4 regions of the Mesorhizobium sp. P3_A10 genome follow, and region 2 is predicted to be linked to each of the others. Evidence: predicted binding sites of a transcription regulator. Region 2 holds the regulator's gene; each other region holds the start of a gene.
The links. Region 2 encodes LexA, which represses DNA repair genes until DNA is damaged. Its sites were predicted from a motif close to TGTTCNNNNTGTGTTCNG; they were not measured.

Region 1 (4,175 bases), 240 kb from region 2:
GGCTGCCGGGAGGGCCGCCCCAGATGTGCTCGCCACGGTCGATGAAGATCTCCGAGCACGGCCCGCACGGTCCGGTGTCGCCCATCGCCCAGAAATTGTCCGAGGTTGCGATGCGAATGATGCGGTCGTCGGAGAAGCCGGCGATCTTCTTCCAGAAGCCGGCCGCCTCGTCGTCCGTATGATAGACGGTGACCAGCAGCTTGTCCTTGTCCAGCCCGAATTCCTTGGTGATCAAGTTCCAGGCAAGCTCGATGGCGCGCTCCTTGAAATAGTCGCCAAAGGAGAAATTGCCGAGCATCTCGAAGAAGGTCAGGTGGCGCGCGGTGTAGCCGACATTGTCGAGGTCGTTGTGCTTGCCGCCGGCGCGAACGCTCTTCTGGGCGGTCGAGGCGCGCGAATAGGGCCGCTTTTCGAGACCGGTGAAGACGTTCTTGAACTGCACCATGCCGGCATTGGTGAACATCAGCGTCGGATCGTTGCGCGGCACCAGCGGGCTCGACGCGACGACCTCGTGACCCTCCTTGCGGAAGTAGTCGAGAAATGTCGACCGGATCTCGTTCACGCCACTCATGAATGCTGCCTTTTTCGAGAGAGCCGCCGGTCAGCCCGGCGGTAAATAGACTTTTGCTTCTTAAAGCGCGTCGCGTTGAAACGGATTCAGTCGCCGCGCTTTAAGTCTGTGTTTATGCATGTCGTTTTCCCAAAACCGCTGCCCACTTTTGGGCGACATGCATAGGAAGACGGACTTGGCCTTTTAGCGGTCGCACCGCAGCCTGTCCAGAAACACGGGATTGGTCCAAATCGCGGCTTTGCGGGCCAGTCGAACCCAGCCCTGCGGCGCCGCCAAAACACAAAACCGCCGGCTCAAGGCCGGCGGTTTGAAACCCATCGATACGCAAACTCAATCGGGATACGCGAACTCAAGAAAAACCCAGGCGGCGATTGCTCGCATCCTACATGGCGCCGGATTCTTCCTCGAAGCCGTCGTCTTCGCCACGCTCAGGACCACCATTTTCGAGGAACTTCTCGGCGATCAGTCCGGCATTCTGCCGCAGCGCCAGCTCGATCTCGCGCGCCGTGTCGGGATTGTCGCGCAGGAACAGTTTTGCATTTTCGCGGCCCTGGCCGAGACGCTGCGAATTGTAGGAGAACCAGGCGCCCGACTTTTCGACCACGCCGGCCTTGACGCCGAGATCGACCAGCTCGCCAGTCTTCGACACGCCTTCGCCATACATGATGTCGAATTCGACCACCTTGAAGGGCGGCGCCAGCTTGTTCTTGACCACCTTGACGCGGGTCTGGTTGCCGACGACCTCGTCGCGGTCCTTGACCGAACCGATGCGGCGGATGTCGAGGCGCACCGAAGCATAGAATTTCAGCGCGTTGCCGCCGGTCGTAGTCTCGGGCGAACCGAACATGACGCCGATCTTCATGCGGATCTGGTTGATGAAGATGACCATGGTGTTGGAGCGCGAGATCGAAGCGGTCAGCTTGCGCAGCGCCTGGCTCATCAGGCGGGCCTGCAGGCCGGGCAGCGAATCGCCCATCTCACCCTCGATTTCAGCGCGCGGCGTCAGCGCCGCCACCGAATCGACCACCAGCACGTCGATGGCGCCGGAGCGCACCAGCGTGTCGCAAATCTCCAGCGCCTGCTCGCCGGTGTCCGGCTGTGAGATCAGCAGATTTTCGAGATCGACGCCCAGCTTGCGGGCATAGACCGGATCGAGCGCGTGCTCGGCATCGACGAAGGCGCAGATGCCGCCCTTCTTCTGGGCTTCGGCCACCGTGTGCAGGGCCAGCGTCGTCTTGCCCGAGCTTTCCGGCCCGTAAATCTCGACGATGCGGCCGCGCGGCAGGCCACCGACGCCAAGCGCAATGTCGAGGCCAAGCGAGCCGGTCGGCACAGTCTCGATCTCGACGACCTGCTCGTTGGCGCCGAGCCGCATGATCGAGCCCTTGCCGAAGGCACGCTCGATTTGCGACAGCGCCGCATCCAGAGCCTTTGATTTGTCCACCGCTTTGTCCTCTACAAGCCGCAAAGAATTCTGAGCCATGATACATCACCCCTTGGTCGTCAATGAAGGCCGGACAATCCGTGATCCCTGCTTCAGTTTGTACCTTTTTTGTTCTCGTTTGGCAAGGGGTGTCAAATATCTGAAAAACAAACGATATCTGGATTTGTTCTATTTTTGTCTCAGGGTTTCGTTTCCAGATGCATCCTGCATTGGGCCAGGCGGTCCGGTTGTTCCGATCCACCGAATCGCTGGCTTGCCTGCGAAGCTCCGTCGCACAGCCTAGCGCTTGTGCGGCTGGAATAACAAAGGTCATATCGCCCGCATGGTGAAATCGGCAAAAATATTGGCCGTGGGCGGCGCCCATATCGACCGGCGCGGCCAGGTTTCCGGCCCTTATGTGCCGGCAGCGTCCAACCCGGGCACGATGCGCGAGGATGTCGGCGGCGGCGTCTTCAACGCGCTGCGCAGCATCGTGCGGCGCGGCGTCTCGGCTTCGCTGCTTTCGGTGCGCGGCGGCGATGCGGCCGCCGACACGGTGTCTTCGGCAATCGCCCAGGCCGGCATTGCCGATCTGTCGGCGGTGTTCCTCGACCGCACGACGCCGAGCTACACCGCCTTGCTCGACCGCGACGGCGAGCTGATCGTCGGCTTTGCCGACATGGCGCTGTACGACCTGGCGTTCCCCAAGCAGATCCGCCGCTCCAAGGTGCGCGAGGTAATCGGCTCAGCCGATGCGATCCTATGTGACGCCAATCTTCCGTCGACAGCACTTGAGCGACTGGTGGGGCTCGCTGACGGCAAGCCGGTGTTCGCCATCGCCATCTCGCCGGCCAAGGTGGTGCGGCTGACGCCGGTACTCGGCGGGCTGGCGCTGTTGTTTATGAATCGACGCGAGGCGATAGCGTTGGCCAGTGAAAGCGTCGACACTGAAGAGCAAGACCTCGTCGACGGCCTGAGGCGTGTCGGCCTCAAGAACGGCGTGGTGACGGCGGGCGATGGCCCGGTGCTGGGTTTTGACGAAAGCGGCCTTTTCACAATCGTGCCCCCTGCCCCGAGAAGAATCGCCGACGTCACCGGCGCCGGCGACGCGCTGGCCGGCGCTACGGTCGCCGCCCTGCTGCGCGGCCTGCCCTTGCGTGAAGCGCTACGCGAGGGCGTCGCGGCCGCGACGCTTGCCATCGAAAGCGCCGACGCAGTGCCTGCCTTCACGGCGGCGAGTTTTGCCGAAGCGCTGGCCCTTGTGCCGGATGCACAGGAAATGGCATGAGACCGGCGAATTGTTGTTGCTGGAGCGCGCAGTCCAGGTGGACGCGCGACGCTCCGGATCGGAGACCATCATGACCCCGGAAACCGCTCGCCCCTTCATCGACATCCATCCGCCGGTGGCGCAGGCGCTGGCCACTGGGCGCCCGGTGGTGGCACTGGAAAGCACCATCATCACCCACGGCATGCCCTACCCCGACAATGGCGCCATGGCGGCCAATGTCGAAAAAATCATTTTCGATGGCGGCGCGGTGCCGGCGACGATCGCCGTGGTTGGCGGCCGCATCAAGATCGGCCTCTCCGACGGCGAGCGCGAGTCTCTCGCCATGACCGGGGACGCCATGAAGCTGTCGCGCGCCGACCTCGGCTTCGCCGTGGCGCAAGGGCGCACCGGCGGCACCACGGTCGCCGCCACGATGATCGCGGCGCATATGGTCGGCATAAAAGTGTTCGCCACCGGCGGCATCGGCGGCGTGCACAAGGGCGCCGAAAAGAGCTTCGACATCTCCGCCGATCTCGATGAGCTGGCGCGCACGCCAGTCATCGTTGTCTCGGCCGGCGCCAAGGCGATCCTCGACATCGAAAAGACGCTGGAAGTGCTTGAGACGCGCGGCGTGCCGGTGGTCGGCCATGGCTCCGAGACGATGCCGGCCTTCTGGTCGCGGCATTCGCCGTTCCGCGCGCCGCTGACCTTGCATGGCGCAGACGAGATCGCGCATTTCTACAAGACTCGGGCCGCGCTGGGCTTGAGCGGCGGCATGCTGATCGCCAATCCGGTGCCGCAGGATGACGAAATCCCGGCCGACGAAATGGCCGGCTACATCGAGGCCGCGCAGAAGGCCGCCGAGGCTTTGAACGTAACCGGCAAGGCGGTGACGCCGTTCCTGCTGGGCAAAA
Region 2 (4,175 bases):
CACCATCATGGCGCTGCTGCGCGGCGCCTTCGCCCTGTTCCCGGATTTTTCCTCACGCCGGCCGGTGAAGAAATATGCCGCGGCTGCCGCGCTCATGTCCATCGCCGCTTATCTCATCATTTCAGGCGTCGTGGTCGCCGCCGAGCGCAGCTTCATCATGCTAGCGGTGATGCTCATCGCCGTGCTGTTCGACCGGGCCGCACTCACCATGCGCAATCTGGCGATCTCGGCCATTGCCGTCATCCTGGTGTCGCCGCACGAGGTGGTCGGCCCGAGTTTCCAGATGTCCTTCGCCGCCACCGCGGCCCTGGTCGGCGCCTATGCAGGCTGGTCCGACTACCGCGCGGGTAAGGCGACGTCGCCACCGCCGCGCCGCTCACCGCTTGCCTTCCTCAGCCGGAAATTCCTGTTGGCGACGGGCGGTCTGGCCATGACCTCGATTATCGCCGGCAGCGCCACAGCGCTGTTCGCCATCTGGCATTTCCAGCGTGTGTCGCCGCTCAGCCTGTTTGCCAATCTGGCCATCATGCCGATCGTCTCGCTGGTTGTCATGCCTTTCGCGGTTCTTAGTGCGTTGGCGATGCCGTTCGGCGCCGACGGGCCGTTCCTCTATGTCATGGGCAAGGGGCTGACAGCGATGATTGCCTTGTCGGCATGGATCTCGGAGCGCTCGCCAGTCGATGCGGTCGGGTTGATTTCGCTCAAGTCGGTGTTGTTGACAACCATCGCGCTGATCATCGCCACCATGGCAACGACATGGCTCAGGCTGGCTGCACTTCCTTTCGCGATCGCCGGACTGTTGACGATTTCCGACACACGCACGCCCGATGTGCTGATCTCGGAGGATGCCCATCTGGTCGCGCTGCCGATCGGCGGCGGCGAACTGGCCCTCAACCGGGTGCGCTCGAACGAATTCACAACCGACAACTGGAAGCGCGCCTTGAAGTCCGAAACCATCGTCGAGCCCGAGATATTCGACAACAGCGGCGAACAATTCGACATCGCCGACCCAGCCGAATTGCCGCCGGGGTCGCCGTTCTATTGCAAGGCCGGGCTGTGCCTTGCGCGGCATCCCTCAGGCGCCATCGTCGCCTATGTCGAAGACCGCAAGGCGGCGTGGAAAGCCTGTTCTTTCGCGACCCTGATCATCATCGACGACGCCACCGCCTATGACCCTTGCCGCAATCCGCTGGTCCTTGTCGTCAACAAACGGCAGCTTGCCCGTCTGGGCAGCGCCGCGATCTTCTTCGACCCGCAATCGGCAACCAGGCCGCCGGAGATCGACTTTGCCGTCGACAAGCCATACCGCCCCTGGCATGTCCAACGAAAGTTCTCGCGCGAGGCGAGGGGCATGCCGCCCTACAAGAAGCCCGACAGATCAGCCGCCGAGCCGGCTCAGTAGCGCCGTATCAGCCCGACCAGCTTGCCTTGCACCTTGACCCGGTCCGGACCGAAAATGCGTGTTTCATAGGCCGGGTTGGCGGCTTCGAGCGCGATCGAAGCGCCCTTGCGGCGGAACCGCTTCAGTGTCGCTTCCTCGTCATCGACCAACGCCACGATGATCTCGCCCGGGCTGGCGGTATTGGCATTGCGGATGATGACCGTGTCGCCGTCGAAAATGCCAGCCTCGATCATCGAATCGCCCTTGACCTCCAGCGCGTAGTGCTCGCCGCCCATGATCATGTCCGGCGGCACCGAGATCGAATGCGTCTGGTGCTGGATGGCGTCGATCGGCACACCGGCGGCGATGCGTCCCATCACCGGGATCGACACGGCGGCAACCACATCGTCGTCATTGCCGGCCGAAGGCATACGGGACGGTCCTGGCTTGATTTGCCGCCCGAGGCTGCCCTGACCAAGACTGCCCTGGATGACGCTCGGCGAGAATTTGCGCGCTGCGTTGAGACCGGGCGCGATCGAGTCCGGCAGGCGCAGCACTTCCAGCGCACGGGCACGATTGGGTAGCCGGCGAATGAAGCCGCGTTCTTCCAGCGCCGTGATCAGCCGGTGGATGCCGGATTTGGATGCGAGGTCGAGCGCTTCCTTCATCTCGTCGAACGAGGGCGGAATGCCGCTCTCCTTCAGCCGCTCATGGATGAACATCAGAAGTTCATGTTGCTTGCGCGTCAGCATGGCGGCCCCCAGGGATTTCGAACCAGAATCGGAAAAACAAACCCAGAACAAACACTATCTGTTCCAGTTGTGTTCCGCAACCGTTTAAAGTTTAATGAATGTGTTAGGGCTCTGGAAATGATACCGCCGCGCCAGCGGCGCAGCCCCGCTTTCACCGGATCGCGCCTCATCGCCTTGATTCTGCTTTCGTTTGCCGCCTCTGGGTTACCACAAGGCGGCATTGGAATCGGCCGTCAGCCGGCAAAGAGGACACGGAACTGAAGCCATATCGACGGGGCGGTTTGGTTAGTGAACCGTGAACGAAACGAAGTCAAAACGCCAACCTTGGGTTGGCTTGGCTCCTGGTTTTCAGCGCCTGGTCGGACAGCTTGTCATCGGTGGAACCTTGCCGCGCGATGCCAGGTGGTGGAAAAGCGCTCGTGACCGATGGATGCCGTCGTTCCGGCGTTGCGTCGAATCTTGGGGGAGCAGACAAACCATGACAGGAATTCCCGACCTCGCGGCCATCGAGGCGATGGATGCCGCGGATCCGTTGCGCGCCATGCGCGACCGCTTTGTGCTGCCGCAAGGGGTGATCTATCTCGACGGCAATTCTCTGGGGGCTGCCTCGCATGCCGCTTTCGAGGAATTGCGCAAGGCAGCGACCGAGGAATGGGCGCACGACCTGATCCGCGCCTGGAACACGGCCGGCTGGTTCGATATGCCGCTCGAACTCGGCGACCAGCTCGGGCGCCTGATCGGCGCCGCGGCCGGCCAGACGGTGGTCTGCGACACGACGTCGGTCAACATCTACAAGCTGCTGCACGCCGCGATGGCGATGCGGCCGGAGCGGCCGGTCATCGTGGCCGAGGGCGACAGTTTTCCGACTGACCTCTACATGGCTGAAGGCGTGCTCTCGACAAGAAAAAACACTCAGTTGCGCCTCGCCGGCGTCGACGCGCCTGATATCGAAGAGCTGATCGACCAACGCACCGCCGTGGTGCTGGTCAATCACGTCAACTACAAGTCCGGCGAGCTGCGCGACATGCTGGCACTGACGCGCAAGGCCCAGGACGCTGGGGCGCTGATCGTCTGGGATCTTTGCCACACCGCCGGCGCGATGCCGGTCGAGCTCGACAGATCGAACGCCGATTTCGCCGTCGGCTGCACCTACAAATATTTGAATGGCGGCCCGGGCGCCCCTGCCTTCATCTATGCGGCCGAGCGCCACCTTGCCGACATCCAGCAGCCGCTCACCGGCTGGTGGGGGCATGCCCGGCCCTTCGCCTTCGAGCCAGGCTATGCCGTGGGCATCGGCATCCGCCGCTTTCTGTGCGGCACGCAGCCGGTGCTGTCGATGCGCACGCTGAAGGGGGCGCTCGACATCTGGAGGGATGTCGACATGGCGGCGGTGCGCAGCAAGAGCATTGCGCTGGCCGACCTGTTCATCGAACTCGTCGAGGCCAAGTGCGGCGCTTACGGGCTGACGCTCGAAAGCACCCGCGACGGCGCCAAACGCGGCAGCCAGATTTCATTCATGCACGAGCATGGCTACCAGATCATGCGGGCGCTGATCGAACGGGGCGTGATCGGCGATTTCCGCGCGCCGTCGACCATGCGCTTCGGCTTCACCCCGCTCTATGTCGGCTACGCCGATGTCTGGCACGCGGTCGAAGTGCTCGAGGACATCTTGCGCAGCGGCGCCTGGAAGGATGCGCGCTTCGCCGTCAAGACGGCCGTCACTTGATCGGAAGCGCCGGTCTCGTCAAACGGTTTTCGGCGCGCGCAGCCGAAAACGCTGGATCTTGCCGGTCTGCGTCTTGGGCAGCGCGTCGACGAACTTGACCGACCGCGGGTATTTGTAGGGAGCGATTGTCGCCTTGACGTGGTCCTGCAGGCGTTTGACGGTTTCCTGGTTTGCCGCGACGCCTTGCACCAGCACGATATGGGCTTCGACGATCTGGCCGCGTTCGCTGTCCTCGGCGCCGATCACCGCGCATTCGGCGACGTCGGCATGCGAAAGCAGCGCCGCCTCGACCTCCGGCCCGGCAATGTTGTAGCCG
Region 3 (4,175 bases), on a different contig from region 2:
GGGCGAGAAGGTGCGCACTGATTTGTCGGAAATGGACGTCATCCTGCTGCGCCAGGATCCGCCCTTCGACATGAACTACATCACCACGACACATATTCTCGAGCGCATCCACCCCAAGACATTGGTGGTCAACGACCCGGCCTGGGTGCGCAACAGCCCCGAAAAGATCTTTGTCACCGAGTTTTCCGACCTGATGCCGGACACGCTGATCACCAAGGACCCGCAAGAGGTCGCCGCTTTCCGCAAGGAGTTCGGCGACATCATCGTCAAGCCGCTCTACGGCAATGGTGGCGCCGGCATCTTCCATCTGCACGAGGCCGACCGCAACCTCGCCTCGCTGCTCGAAATGTTCGGCCAGATGTTCCGCGAGCCCTATATCGTGCAGCGCTATCTCAAGGACGTGCGCAAGGGCGACAAGCGCATCATCCTGATCGACGGCGAGCCGGTGGGCGCCATCAACCGGGTGCCGGCCGAGCACGATTCCCGCTCCAACATGCATGTCGGCGGCCGCGCCGAGAAGACCGAACTGACGGCGCGCGAGCGCGAGATCTGCGCCCGCATCGGCCCGTCGCTGAAGGAACGTGGCTTCATCCTCGTCGGCATCGACGTCATCGGCGACTACATGACCGAGATCAACGTGACCTCGCCGACCGGCGTGCGCGAGGTCAAGCGTTTTGGCGGTGCCGATATTGCCAGCCTGTTCTGGGACGCGGTTGAGGGCAAGAGGCGGCGCTGAATGCCGCCCCACGCATTTAGAACACGAGAAAGTCGTCCGCGGTGAGCCATGTGCCCGGGCCTATGGCGGCGAACTTGACAGCCGACACGCCGCCCGCCCCGTCCACATCGAACAGCAGATCGCCCGTCGCGTCGTCATAGAGAATGTGGTCGCTGGCATCGACGGCTTTGTTGCCTATCGCGAAGACCGCAGCCAGAAGCGGGCCGGCCGACAGCCCGACGAATACGGAGCTGTCCAGCCGGAACACATCATCTTGCGCATCGAAGTCGACGATACTGTCGTAGTTCGCCGGTCCAAGCGCGTCGAACACGAAGACATCCCTGCCCGCGTCGCCGGCCAGCCGGGCGCGGCCGGCACCGCCATTGAGGATGTCGTCACCAGCGCCGCCCCGCAGGTCGTCGGAGCCGGCGCCGCCGTCGAGGAAATCGTCGCCCGCGTCACCGCGAATGCCGTCCGTGCCCGCACCGCCGCTGATCTCGTCATTGCCGGCGTCGCCCTTCAGCCAGTCGGTCCCCGCGCCGCCGATGATCGTGTCGGCGCCGGCGCCGCCGAACAGCTGGTCGTGGCCGGCGCCGCCGTCGAGCGTATCGTTGAATGAGGTGCCGGTGATGCGGTCGCCGCCCCCCAGCGCGTCGATGAGCACGGCACGATCATGGCTTCCATAGTTCACGGTGTTCGTCGCGTCGGTCAGCGTGACGGATTCGGCCGGTGGCGTGACCGTGATCGTAATCGTCGCCACATTGCTGTTGCCCTGGCCGTCCGTGGCGTAAACCGTAAAACTGTCGGTGCCGACGAAGCCGGCCTCGGGCGTGTAGTCGAACAGATTTCCGCTCAGAAAGTCCGCATGATAGTGCAGGCTGGTGCCGACGTGACCTTGGTGAAACGGGTAGTGGTTGCCGTCGAAACGCGTGCTCTGCTCAAAACTGCCGTGGTCCGGCCCGTCTACAATGATAAAGCTCAAGAGATCGTAGTCGGCATCGGCCGCGCTGAATTTGACGTCGTCGAGAAATTGCCCCTGCGAAACCGACACATTCAGGTTGGCGGCTGAGGGCGCATGATTGACGAAGGTGTCGGGCTGAAGCGCGCCGCCGGCCAGGATGATCTGATGCTGGCCGTACCGGGTGTTTTCGCCACCGAAATAGTCGTTCGCCCCGATCCATGTCACCGTGATGCTGTCTGGGCTGTCGGCGTTGACCGAGACGATCCGGGCCGACAGGAAGGCCGCCTGGTCGGACACGGTGCGGATAAGATTGCCTTCGTTGTCGAAGACCTGCGTTTCCACCGTCGTCCAGGTTTCGGTCCTGCCCTCATGGGTGAAGCTGGTGATGGTGAAGAAGCCGTCGAAGACATCGACGGAAGCGAGATCGATCCCACCGAACGGGAAATCCGGCTTTGCCCCTATCGGTCCGATGACGTCGCCGTCGGTTTCCGCAATGCTGAAAAGGACCGTGTCAGGACTTGGATTGGGATTGTCGGGTTCTTTCCATACGGTGAGTTCACTTCCATTGCTTAAGGTCGGCATCCTGGTCTTCCTCGCCTTTGCGCCTGGACGCGCTGCGGATGTCCCCCGATCCAACGATACCATGGTAAGCGAGTCGGATCGGTGACAAAGCCAACTGGCTTTTGCCGTTTTCCAATGTGGTTAATTCTGTCTCCCGGGTGGGGCGTGTGAAGCTCGGCCTCGCTTGGTGCCGCAAAAGCCGTGCGCTGTCGGAAGGTGGCCTGGCGGCCGCGGGCGCTCCTATGTTCCCGTAATGTTCTTGCCTAACCCAAAAATCTATGCTTGTCTTCCTTTGACGTCGCTCACGGCCCGGTTGCATCGGCTTTGAGCGAGCCTGTATCCGGGGGCAGAGAAAATGGTGGCGCGGGTTCGCACGGTCGCTTTCCAGGGCATCGAGGCCGTGCCGGTCGACGTGCAGGTGATGATCGCGCCGGGCAAGGTCAACATGCATATCGTCGGCCTGGCCGACAAGGCGGTGGCCGAAAGCCGCGAGCGGGTGCAGGCGGCATTGCATGCTTCCGGCCTGTCGATGCCGTCGAAGAAGGTGACGGTCAATCTGGCGCCGGCTGACCTGCCAAAGGAAGGCAGCCATTACGATCTGCCGATCGCGCTCGGCCTGATGGCAGCCCTCGGTGCCATCCCGGGCGACATGCTGGCCGGCTATGTCGTGCTCGGCGAACTCTCGCTCGACGGCACCATTGCCGCAGTGGCCGGTGCGTTGCCAGCGGCGATCGGTGCCAATGCCGAGGGAAAAGGGCTGATCTGCCCGTTCGGCTGCGGCCCGGAGGCGGCCTGGGCCGGCAAGGATTTCGACATATTGGCGCCGCGCAGCCTGATTGCGATTGCCAATCATTTTCGCGGCACGCAGGTGCTGTCGCGGCCCGAGGCCGGCATCCACGCCTCGGCGCGCGACCTGCCTGACCTCTCCGACATCAAGGGCCAGGAGACCGCCAAGCGGGCGCTGGAAGTGGCGGCGGCCGGTGGCCACAATCTGCTGATGGTCGGCCCGCCAGGCTCAGGCAAGTCGATGCTGGCGCAGCGGCTGCCGTCGATCCTGCCGCCCCTGGCGCCGAAGGAGCTTTTGGAGGTCTCGATGATCGCCTCGGTGGCCGGAGAGCTAGGCGAGGGCAAGCTGACCGACCGGCGGCCGTTCCGCGCGCCGCACCATTCGGCGTCGATGGCGGCGATGGTCGGCGGTGGCCTGAGGGCACGGCCGGGCGAAGTGTCGCTCGCCCATCACGGCGTGCTGTTCCTCGATGAATTTCCCGAATTCACGCCGCAGACGCTGGATGCGCTGCGCCAACCGCTGGAGACCGGCGACTGCATGATCGCGCGCGCCAACCATCGCGTCACCTATCCGGCGCGCATCCAGCTGGTGGCGGCGATGAACCCGTGCCGCTGCGGCATGGCCGGCGAGCCCGGCTATCGCTGCCTGCGCGGCGAGCGCTGCCGCACCGACTATCAGGCGCGCATCTCCGGCCCGCTGCTCGACCGCATCGATCTGAGGATCGAGGTGCCGGCAGTGTCGGCCGGCGATCTGATCCGGCCTGATAGGGCGGAGAAGAGTGCATCCGTTGCGCTGCGCGTGGCCCGCGCCCGCACCATCCAGCGCGAGCGTTTCGAGCGGCTAGGCGTCACCAGCGCCACCACCAACGCGCATTGCTCGCCTTCGGTCATCGAGGAGATCGCGATGCCGGATGCCGCAGGCCTGTCGCTGCTCAGGGATGCCAGCGAAAAGCTCGGCTTTTCGGCACGCGCCTATCACCGGGTGCTGAAGGTGGCGCGGACGTTGGCCGATCTCGAGGCCAGCGAAGCGGTCGGCCGCATTCATCTGGCCGAAGCGATTTCCTATCGCATGATGTCGGAGCGCGTGGCGCAGGCGGCATAGTCAAAGGGCATTTGAAGCTACACGCCAGGTCCGCTTCTCCCGGCCGATCC
Region 4 (4,175 bases), on a different contig from region 2:
CGCGAATGGACCGACGCGCTGTCGGACTGGTGCGGAGCACAGCCGCAGTTGGTTCAGTTCCACGGCATCTGCATGCTGCACCGGGCTGAGATCCTGGAGTTGAACGGCGCCTGGCAGGAATCCATTGCCGAGGCGCGGCGCGCGACGCTGTCGCTGACCCATGCTATCGGCAACGAGATGGCGGCTGGCGCAGCCTACCAGGAGGCCGAAATCCATCGGCTGCGCGGCGAAGGCGCCGCCGCCGAGAAGCTCTACCGTACCGCCAGCCGGCTCGGCCTCGAACCGCAGCCCGGCATGGCGCTGCTGCGTCTCATGCAGGGCCATGCCGACCAGGCGGCTGCAACCATTCGCCGCGTGCTGGCCACGACCAAGGCCCCGCTGAGCCGGGCTCGCCTGCTGCCGGCGCTGGTCGAGATCATGATCGCGGCCGGCGCGGTCGACGAGGCGCGCGAGGCCTGCGGGGAATTGCAGGCGATCTCCAACCGCTTCGCCACCGACATTCTTGCCGCGATGGCCTCGCAGGCGAAAGGCGAAATCGAACTGGTGGAAGACAACCCGGCGGCAGCGCTCGGCCATTTCCGCGCCGCGCTGACGACCTGGCAGCGTGCCGGCGCGCCCTATCTGGAGGCACGTCTGCGCCTGCTGGCCGGGCAGGCCTGCCGCAGGCTCGGCGACGAGGACGGCGCCGGGCTTGAATTCGATGCCGCCCGGGCGGTCTTCACCGAACTTGGCGCCGCGCCCGACCTCGCCAGCGTCACTGCGCTGATCGGACCAACCAATTCGCGTTCGCACGGCCTGACCCGGCGCGAGGTCGAAGTGCTTGGCCTAGTCGCCACCGGCAAGACCAACAGGCTGATAGCAACCGAATTGGGCCTCAGCGAAAAGACCGTCGACCGGCATTTGAGCAACATATTCGACAAGCTGGCGGTCAATTCGCGCGCCGGCGCGACCGCTTACGCCTTCCAGAACGGCCTGGTTTGACGCCACGGCATGGGGGGAAATACCCATGCGTTTTCTTTTGCCTCGTGAGGGATCGCCCCGAAGCGCCGCCGTGCCGGTTCGCTATTTTCGCTCCATGATTGACGAAACCGCATGGAGACGATGATGAACCCGACTTCGATATCTGGCCCGACTTCAAGCAACGTGGCGAAACCGCATAGCCGCCGTGTCGGCATCACCGAGACCAGGGCGCGCGCCGGGGCGCTGCTGGAACAAGGGGTGGCATTCATGACACTGGAAGCCGGCGCATTGCAGGCAGTCGCAAGCCAGGCGCCGATCGGCGACGAAACGCGACCGGTGCCGAGAGAGGAACATGTCGATGTCGTCGTCATCGGCGCCGGACAGAATGGCCTTTCCGTCGGCTATCACCTCGCCCGCAAAGGCGTGAAGTTCGTCATCCTGGAGACGCGCGAGCGCGTCGGCGACATCTGGCGTTCGCGCTGGGATTCGCTGCGCCTGTTCACACCGGCGCGCTTCGACGGCCTGATCGGCATGCCCTTCCCCGCCGCCCGCTACTCGTTCCCGACAAAGGACGAGATGGCCGACTATCTTGAAGCCTATGCAAGAAAGTTTTCCTTGCCGGTGCGCACCGGCGTCAAGGTCGACGAGGTGACCCGCATCGACGGCCGCTACGTCGTGACGGCTGGCCGGACCCGGTACATCGCCAGTCACGTCGTGACCGCGGCCTCGAGTTACCAGAAACCGAAGATCCCGGATTTTGCCGCGTCGCTCGATCCGTCGATCCGGCAACTGCATTCGGTCGCTTACAAGAACCCCGAGCAGCTCAAGCCGGGCAGCGTGCTATTGGTCGGCGCCAGCAATTCGGGTGCGGAAATCGCCATCGACATCGCTTCTACCCATCAGGTCTGGCTGGCCGGACGGCATCCCGGCAACATCCCGGTGGCCTACAATGGGTATTTCGCCATGCGTTTGATCTTGCCGATCGTCTTCCGCATCGTCTTCCACCGGCTGCTCACGGTCGATACGCCAATGGGCCGCAAGGCCAAACCTGGGCAGCTCGCCCACGGCCTGCCGCTGATCCGGGTCAAACCTCGGGATCTGGATGCCGCCGGCGTGCGCCGGGTCGCCCGCGTTGCCGGCGTCCGCGACGGCAAACCGCTGCTCGACGACGGTCAGACCCTCGACGTTTCGAACGTCATCTGGTGCACCGGGTTCCGTGCCGGTCTGGACTGGATCAAACTGCCGATCTTCGACGGCAACGGCCGGGTGAAACAGTATCGCGGCGCTGTGGAGGGCGAACCCGGCCTCTATGTCTGCGGCCTGCACTTCCAGCACTCGACCTCCTCCACCATGATCCATGGCGCGGCACGCGATGCCGGCTATGTCGCCGACAAGATCAGCGAACGGATGCGGGCGGCCGCGAGGTAAGGCCGGGCGGGTTTTGCACAGCTTGCCGGGCGCCGGGGCGACAATATTCGCACGGCGCCCGGGAATCTGGCTTCCAAACCAGAACAAAACGTAGACACTTCTGGCCTTTCGCCACCGAATCACTACATTCGGGGGCGATGTCCGGCTTTTCGGAAGACATGCCTTTTTTTGACGAACCGAACGCGCGGCCCACGGCCCCGTCGGGCATAGCCGCGCGCGCCATGGCGGCCCGCAGCGGCCACAACAATGCGCCCGATTATCTGAACGGCCTCAACCCCGAGCAGCGGCTGGCGGTGGAAACCACCGAAGGCCCGGTTCTGGTGCTGGCCGGCGCCGGCACCGGCAAGACGCGTGTCTTGACCACCCGCATCGCCCACATCCTCGCCACCGGCAAGGCCTTCCCGTCGCAGATCCTCGCCGTCACCTTCACCAACAAGGCCGCGCGCGAGATGAAGCAGCGCATTGGCCTCCTGGTCGGCGAAGCGGTGGAAGGCATGCCCTGGCTCGGCACCTTCCACTCGATCGGCGTCAAGCTGCTGCGTCGTCACGCGGAACTCGCCGGGCTCAGATCCGATTTCACCATCCTCGACACCGACGATGTCGTGCGCCTGATCAAGCAGTTGATCCAGGCCGAGGGACTGGACGACAAGCGCTGGCCGGCCAAGCAGTTCGCGCAGATGATCGACGGCTGGAAGAACAAGGGGCTTGGCCCCGCCGACATTCCCGAGGGCGACGCCCGCGCCTTCGCCAACGGCAAGGGCCGCGAGCTCTACAAGGCCTATCAGGAGCGGCTGAAGACGCTGAACGCATGCGACTTCGGCGACCTTTTGTGCCACCCGATCCGCATCTTCCGCGCCAATCCGGATGTGCTGAAGGAATACCACAAGCGCTTCAGATACATCCTCGTCGACGAATACCAGGACACCAACACGGCGCAATACATGTGGCTGCGGCTGCTGGCGCAGCGGCCGGAAGGCAAGCCAATCTCCCCCCAAGTGGGGGAGATGTCCGGCAGGACAGAGGGGGGCGCCTCGCGCGACAGGTCAGCTGTTAACATCTGCTGCGTCGGCGACGACGATCAGTCGATCTACGGCTGGCGCGGCGCCGAGATCGACAACATCCTGCGCTTCGACAAGGATTTCCCCGGCGCCACCATCATCCGGCTGGAGCGAAACTATCGCTCCACCGCGCATATCCTCGGCACCGCCTCTCACCTCATCGCCCACAATGAGGGCCGCTTCGGCAAGACGCTGTTCACCGAAAAAATCGCCGAAGACGACGAGAAGGTGCATGTCCATGCCGCCTGGGATTCCGAGGAGGAGGCGCGTGCCGTCGGCGAGACCATCGAGTCTTACCAACGCGCCAAGCACAATCTGAACGACATGGCGATCCTTGTCCGCGCCTCCTTCCAGATGCGTGAGTTCGAGGACCGTTTTGTCACGCTCGGCCTCAACTACCGCGTCATCGGCGGCCCGCGCTTCTACGAGCGCCTCGAAATCCGCGACGCGCTGGCCTTCTTCCGCGTTGTCGCGCAAGGCGCCGACGATCTCGCTTTCGAGCGCATCGTCAATGTGCCGAAGCGCGGTCTGGGCGAAGCCACCATCCGCCAGATCCATGACACCGCGCGCGCACTGCGCATCCCGATGCTTGAGGCGGCGACGAAACTCGCCGAAAGCGACGAGCTGAAGCCAAAGCCGCGCGCGGCACTGCGCGAGGTATCGGCCAATTTCGAGCGCTGGCAGAAGGCGCTGGAAACCACGCCGCACACCGAGCTCGCCGAGACCATT

Region 1: the regulator LexA is predicted to act here: its motif matches at 2,114-2,131, upstream of recA (recombinase RecA).
Region 3: the regulator LexA is predicted to act here: its motif matches at 2,481-2,498, upstream of AC1DXU_RS17175 (YifB family Mg chelatase-like AAA ATPase).
Region 4: the regulator LexA is predicted to act here: its motif matches at 2,468-2,485, upstream of AC1DXU_RS01095 (ATP-dependent helicase).

The regions. Positions count from the first base shown of each region.
Region 1 is NZ_JBFUFZ010000003.1:462,431-466,605, forward strand. Features, by position in the region: gene alaS (alanine--tRNA ligase) at 1-571, opposite strand, end outside; gene recA (recombinase RecA) at 954-2,054, opposite strand; gene AC1DXU_RS15210 (carbohydrate kinase family protein) at 2,338-3,282, shown strand; gene AC1DXU_RS15215 (pseudouridine-5'-phosphate glycosidase) at 3,353-4,175, shown strand, end outside.
Region 2 is NZ_JBFUFZ010000003.1:224,172-228,346, reverse strand. Features, by position in the region: gene AC1DXU_RS13955 (ComEC/Rec2 family competence protein) at 1-1,402, shown strand, start outside; gene lexA (transcriptional repressor LexA) at 1,396-2,133, opposite strand; gene kynU (kynureninase) at 2,612-3,859, shown strand; gene AC1DXU_RS13940 (AMP-binding protein) at 3,878-4,175, opposite strand, start outside.
Region 3 is NZ_JBFUFZ010000004.1:84,234-88,408, reverse strand. Features, by position in the region: gene gshB (glutathione synthase) at 1-736, shown strand, start outside; gene AC1DXU_RS17185 (Ig-like domain-containing protein) at 753-2,018, opposite strand; gene AC1DXU_RS17180 (hypothetical protein) at 2,046-2,249, shown strand; gene AC1DXU_RS17175 (YifB family Mg chelatase-like AAA ATPase) at 2,593-4,125, shown strand.
Region 4 is NZ_JBFUFZ010000001.1:218,453-222,627, forward strand. Features, by position in the region: gene AC1DXU_RS01085 (LuxR C-terminal-related transcriptional regulator) at 1-981, shown strand, start outside; gene AC1DXU_RS01090 (flavin-containing monooxygenase) at 1,105-2,388, shown strand; gene AC1DXU_RS01095 (ATP-dependent helicase) at 2,526-4,175, shown strand, end outside.